Candidatus Microthrix parvicella Bio17-1: one gene and its partner. The protein of the gene in region 1 interacts with the protein of each later gene in a pairwise test. Links are inferred from orthologs where the notes say so. Each region holds a gene or a part of one and is shown in the gene's direction. Other genes may lie near its edges. The genes, in order: rpe and eno.

Region 1 (3,059 bases):
CACAGCTGATGAGCACCACCCTGGCGGCACCCGTGTCCTCCACCTTGCCCACGCCGGCCTTGCCCAGGCCCGCCCGAGGTGGGTCGGCCACCAGCGCGTCGGCCTTGGATGGGCGCCACTTGGCAACCTGCGAGGCGATCACCCGTGCCTCGCCCGCCTCATTGGCGTTGGCAAGGTTCACTTTGGCATCCGCCACCGATGAGCGCGCCGACTCCACGGCGGTCACCTTCAAGCCGGGTGTGCGGTCTGCGAGGGCAGCACCAAACAAACCCACGCCGGCGTACAGGTCGACCAGGCGGTCGCCCGCGGCGAGAGGCCCCAGGCCGTCGGCGACCAACGACACCAGCGCCTCGGCGCCATCCAGACGGGTCTGAAAGAACGACTGCGCCGAGATACGGAAGCGACGCCCGGCCACCTCCTCGTGGATCCAAGCCCTCCGGGCGGCCAGCTCGTCCAGTCCCACCACCCGCACCTCGGACTCGGCGCCATCGAGATCGGGATCGGGCACCGTCACGTCCTTGGCGTTGGGGGTGACGAGGACCAGCGCTTCGCCGGTGGCCGACCCGACGCGCACCATCGCCTCGGTGGCGTCGGCGAACCCGCCCTCAGTCACGATGCGTTCCACACGGGGATGGGCCACGACGCATACCGACAGCGGCACCAGGTCGTGGGTTCCCACCTCAAAGAGACCCGCTCGACCATCGGTCACGCCGAGCCGCATTGTGGTCCGAAAGTTCTCGGTGGGAAGGTCGGGACCGGCGCCAACCTCGGGTGGCTCGATCTTGCCCAAGCGCTTGACCGCATCGGCAAGCACCTCTGCCTTCATCCGACGCAACAGTGCCGGTTGTGCGTCGGCGTGATCGCAACCGCCGCACCCGTCTGCCACATGAGGACAGTGCGGCACCTCAACCCGACCGGGGTTCGCCTCCAGCACCTCAACGACCTCACCAAACGTGGTCCGTTGGTCTTCCACGAGGTCCACCCGCACCAGTTCACCGGGCAGGGCGCCGTCCACCAGCACCACCCGACCATCATCACGTCGGGCCAGACCCAGCCCACCCGCAACCGGACGTTCTACCCGCAACTCGACCTGTTCCACCCCCAATTCGTACCATGAGGTTGTGCCTCCCACCGCTTCGCCCTCATTCGCTCCGTCCACGTCCGCTTCGAACGCCATCGGGTCGAACCCCGGGACCGACCGAAACATCGAGATCGTGCCCTCCGTGCTGCCCGCCGACTTCTCGCGATTGGGCGAGGAGTGCGCAGCGCTCGCCGATGCCGGGGTGGACCGAATTCAGTGGGACGTGATGGACGGGCGGTTCGTACCCAACCTCACCTTTGGCCCCGATGTCATCGCCGCCTGCCGCGACAGAACCGACGTGCCCTTTGAGGCGCACCTGATGGTGGAGGCACCCGAGGAGCTGGCTCATCTGTATGTAGAGGCGGGTTGCCAGATGCTGATCGTGCATGCCGAATCCACCAAGCACCTCCACCGAACCCTCGGCTCGATCCGTGACCTGGGAGCGCAACCCGCCGTGGCACTCAATCCGTCGACGCCACCCGAGAGCGTGCGCTACGTGCTGGAGTTGTGCGACATGGTGTTGGTGATGACCGTGAACCCCGGGTTCGGCGGACAGGCGTACATTTCCGAAATGGAGCCCAAGGTTGCCACGCTGCGCCGCTGGATCACCGACGCCGGGTTGAACTGCGACATTGAGGTGGACGGAGGCATCGGCCCCGCCACCATCTCTGGAGCAGCGGCATCGGGGGCCAATGTGCTGGTCGCCGGCAGCGCCCTCTACAAGGACCCTGAGGGCCTCGCCCACGCCGTGACCGAGTTGCGGGACCAGGCAACGACCGCCGTCGGGCAGGCCGGTTAGCCTCCGGCGCTGACGATCAGGCCAGTTCGCCCTTGCCGATGATGACGTTGTCGATAATGCCGTAGTCCTTCGCCTCGTCGGCGGTGAACCAACGATCCCGATCGGAGTCGGTGTTGATCTGCTCCGCGGTTTGGCCGGTATGGAAGGCGATGCGTTCCGCCAGCATCTTCTTGACGTAGATCATCTGCTCGGCCTGAATTGCGATGTCGGCCGCCTGGCCCTGAATCCCACCCAACGGCTGGTGCATCATGATTCGGCTGTGCGGCAATGCGAAGCGCTTGCCGGCGGTGCCCGCACACAACAGGAACTGCCCCATCGACGCTGCAAGGCCAACACACACCGTGCCCACGTCGGCGTTGACGAACTGCATGGTGTCGTAGATGGCCATGCCCGCCGTCACCGAGCCCCCGGGCGAATTCACGTACAGCATGATGTCCTTGCTGGAGTCCTCGGCATCGAGGTACAGCATCTGTGCCGTGACGAAGTTGGCAAGCTCGTCGGACACCTCGGCGCCCAGAAACACAATGCGGTCCTTCAACAGCAGCTTGTAGATGTCCGCCGAGGGATCCATGCCCGACAGCGGGCCCGAGCGGGGGGCCTGGTAACCGGTGGGTGCGAACAACGAGTCGCTCATAAAACTCCTCAACTACTGCTGACGTCAACGGGGCTGAATACGGCCGAGGCTGGATGCCGGGCCGGTGCGAGAGGCTACCCGGTGTCCAGACCATCGCCCCGCCGCTTCCAACTCAACGCCACCGTCAAGGGACAGGTAGCGTTGAGCGCTACAGCGAATGTGCTGTGCCACGCGGACGTGGCGGAGTTGGCAGACGCGCCAGGTTTAGGTCCTGGTATCCGAAAGGGTGTGTGGGTTCGAATCCCACCGTCCGCACCGAAACACCAGGGCACCCACGGTCAAGCGGTTGCCTGGCGAGGAGCTATTCAGCCAACGCTTGGGCCTGTTGGACCCAGCCATTGCGACGCATGCGACCCCTGAGGCCTTCAAGCGAAGAAGGAAGTGGACCGGCGGGGTCCAGACGAGCCAACCGTGCAAACGATGAGATGCCCGCATCGGTCAACTCTCCGGCGATCTTTGGGCCGATTCCCACCAGCTTGGTGAGGTCATCCGGCGAGTCGAGAGGGACCTCCAGCGGCCCCCCTCCACCCGCCGGAGCCATCGGA
Region 2 (3,173 bases), on another replicon or contig:
TTGTCGAGGCGCAACTGGATCTCAAGTGATTTGAGGTCCTCTCGGAGATGTGTCAGACGAACGGCGTCGCTGCGAGCCCAGTCGTGGCTGGCGAACTCGGTCAGCGGCGGCCCGTGGAACAGCGTCAGCGCCTCGCTCACCCGCGAAAGCGCTGCGGCAGGGTCGACCTCGGCCAGGCTGCGGGCTGAATGGAGTGCGTCGTCGGCCACTACCGAGTCCAACTCGTTCGCTGCGAGCTTCAGGCGATAGGCGCACCCGCCGACGGTCACGATGCGGCCGCGTCCCACCAGGCCCCTGAGCGCATGGATCTGCTGTTGCAGGTTTCGTCGTGCCGACACGGTGTCCCGCCCGGGCCAGAGGTCGTCCATCAGGGTGTCGAAGCCCACCGCCTCGTCGTTGGCCAGCACCAGACGTACAAACAGGCCGCACTGTTTCGTGCCGGCCAGGTTGATCCTGGTGTCGTCGAGCGTGGCGCGAAGCGGACCCAGCAGTTGCACCAGCATCCGGTGGCGCCGGCGCGAAGTGTCTGCCGTGGGCAGTGGATCTGGCCCTGGCACGAGGCTCACCGTAACCAGGCCGGCCTTGCGCCGCCCAAAGCGAACCCCGTGCCGGGCTCGGGTCGGGCGGCGTCCGCGGTCGGCTACTGCAGCGCAGCTAGCGTCGTTGCGGCACAGGCACCCAAGGCGATCCCGCCCAGGAAAGGCAAGACCAGCGTGACCATCATCGATGACGTACTGGCCCGACAGATCCTCGACTCCCGAGGCAACCCCACCGTGGAGGTGGAGGTGGGCCTGATCGACGGTTCGGTTGGACGAGCGGCTGTGCCCTCGGGCGCCTCCACCGGGGCCTTCGAGGCCGTGGAGCGACGCGACGGCGGCGAGGCCTACGGCGGCAAGGGGGTGCTGGGCGCCGTCGGTGCGGTGAACGACGAGATCACCGACGCGGTGCTGGGCCTCGACGCGCTGGATCAGCGCGACCTGGACCAGACGATGTGTGACCTGGACGGCACCGACAACCTGGAGCGCCTTGGTGCCAACGCGGTGCTGGGCGTGTCGCTGGCGGCCGCCAAGGCGGCTGCGGCCAGCCTGGATCTGCCGTTGTACCGCTACGTCGGTGGTGTCTCGGCCTGCGTCCTGCCAATGCCGATGCTCAACGTGATCAACGGTGGCGAGCATGCCGACAACAACGTGGACCTGCAGGAGTTCATGCTGGTTCCCGTCGGTGCCGCCTCGTTCTCCGAGGCGCTGCGCTGGGGTACCGAGTGCTATCACAGCCTGAAGTCGGTGGTGGCCAAGCGGGGCCTGTCCACCGCCATCGGCGATGAGGGTGGCTTCGCCCCCAACCTGGGCTCCAACGAAGAGGCGCTGGCCCTGTTGACCGAGGCGATCGAGGCGGCGGGACGCACCCCCGGCGACGAGGTGGCGCTGGCACTCGACACCGCCTCCACCGAGTTCTATGCCGATGGCAAATACCAGCTGGCCGGTGAGGGCCGAAGCCTCGATGCGGGCGAGTTCGTGGCCTACCTCAGCGACTTGTGTGACCGCTACCCGATCGTGTCGATCGAGGACGGTATGGCCGAAGAGGACTGGGACGGTTGGGCTCAGCTCACCGAGGCGCTGGGCGATCGTGTCCAGCTGGTTGGTGACGACCTGTTCGTCACCAACCCGGTTCGGCTTCAGCGGGGTATCGAGGTGGGCGTTGCCAACTCGATCCTCATCAAGGTCAACCAGATCGGCACGCTCACCCAGACGTTGGAGGCGGTGCAACTGGCCACCCGGAATGCCTACACGTCGGTGATGAGTCACCGCTCGGGCGAGACCGAGGACGCCACGATCGCCGACCTGGCGGTTGCAACCAACTGCGCTCAGATCAAAACCGGGGCGCCGGCACGCTCCGATCGGGTGGCCAAGTACAACCAGCTGTTGCGCATCGAGGAACAACTGGGCGAGTCGGCGGTCTTCGAGGGTGGTGCCGCCTTGGCGCCGCGACCTGTGAACCGGCGCGGCAATGGCACCTAGGAGCGGGCGGGCCACAGCTCGCTCGCCCAGGTCGGAGGCGCACAAGGCGACCCGTAGCTCTGCGCCGCGCGTGCTCCAGATGCCATCGCGCCGCCGCTGGTTCTGGGTGGCGGCTCTGTCGGTGGTGGCGTTGTTCCTCGCCGTGCTGGCGTTGCCGGTGCGCAACCTCTTCGGTCAATCAGCCGAGTTGGGCCGTGCCCAGACGGAGTTGGTTGGCCTGCGGGCGGAGAACACCAAGTTGGAGCGCCGCCAGGCCGAACTTGAGGATCCCGAGCAGGTGGAGATACTCGCCCGCCGCAACCATGGCATGGTCTTTCCCGGCGAGGAGAGCTATGTGGTGCTTCCCCCGACCGTGGGCGGTGAGGTGCCGCCGTGGGTGGCCAAGGGGTGGAGCTTCGATCCGGCCGCTCAGCCGGCGTCGGAGCCCTAAGCTCGCCGTGAGGCCTCCCACCAAAGGATGATGAGCAGATGAGCACCCACCGACATCAAGGGATCATCAAGCCGCAGCGGCGTGGTTGGGGAAGGGTGTCCTTGGTCGCCATGGCATCGGCCGCCCTGTTGCTGGGTGCCTGTGGCGGCGGGGGCTCCGGGGGCTCCAGCGGGTCACAAACCGCCGGCGCAGGCGATGAGGGCACACCCCAGAGCGGCGGCACGGTGATCTACGCCCTCGAGAGCGAGACCAACTCCGGCTGGTGCCTGCAGGAGGCCCAGCTGGCAATCTCCGGCATCCAGGTCGCCCGGGCCATTTACGACACGCTCGTTCAGCCTGATGAGAGCGGCGAGATGCAGCCGATGCTGGCCGAGTCGGTCGAGCCCAATGCCACGTTCGATTCTTGGACCATCAAGATTCGGCCTGGCATCACCTTTCACGACGGCTCCAAGCTGGACGCCAAGGTGGTGGCCAACAACCTGAACGCCTATCGAGGTAAGTACAAGGCCCGGTCACCACTGCTGTTCGTGTTCGTGCTCGAGAACATCGCCACCGTCGAGGCAACCGACGACATGACCGTCACGGTCACCACCAAGACCCCGTGGCCGTCGTTCCCCAACTTCCTGTGGAATGACGGACGCCTTGGCATCGTCGGGCAGGCCCAACTGGACGACGCAAAGGGCTGTGACAAGAACCTGGTGGGTACCGGGCCATTCGTCAAAAAA

What was found.
Region 2: the proteins of rpe (region 1) and eno interact in binary tests that used the Escherichia coli proteins (3 or more experiments, as listed by UniProt). The link is inferred for Candidatus Microthrix parvicella Bio17-1 from one-to-one orthologs.

Annotation. Positions count from the first base shown.
Region 1 is NZ_AMPG01000001.1:529,693-532,751, forward strand. The notes cover bases 301-3,042. They hold rpe (ribulose-phosphate 3-epimerase), read left to right. Parts: upstream 301-1,205; coding sequence 1,206-1,880; downstream 1,881-3,042. Other genes in these bases: MPARV_RS0102595 (class I SAM-dependent RNA methyltransferase), read right to left, coding at 301-1,099; MPARV_RS0102605 (ATP-dependent Clp protease proteolytic subunit), read right to left, coding at 1,897-2,514; MPARV_RS22070 (hypothetical protein), read right to left, coding at 2,816-3,042. In the rest of the region: more of MPARV_RS0102595, read right to left, coding at 1-300; more of MPARV_RS22070, read right to left, coding at 3,043-3,059. UniProt on the Escherichia coli protein: Catalyzes the reversible epimerization of D-ribulose 5-phosphate to D-xylulose 5-phosphate.
Region 2 is NZ_AMPG01000002.1:822,014-825,186, reverse strand. What follows is about bases 10-2,865. They hold eno (phosphopyruvate hydratase), read left to right. Parts: upstream 10-713; coding sequence 714-2,018; downstream 2,019-2,865. Other genes in these bases: MPARV_RS0111980 (ABC transporter substrate-binding protein), read left to right, coding at 2,487-2,865; MPARV_RS0111985 (FtsB family cell division protein), read left to right, coding at 2,176-2,448; MPARV_RS0112000 (ATP-binding protein), read right to left, coding at 10-557. Also shown: more of MPARV_RS0112000, read right to left, coding at 1-9; more of MPARV_RS0111980, read left to right, coding at 2,866-3,173. UniProt on the Escherichia coli protein: Catalyzes the reversible conversion of 2-phosphoglycerate (2-PG) into phosphoenolpyruvate (PEP). It is essential for the degradation of carbohydrates via glycolysis.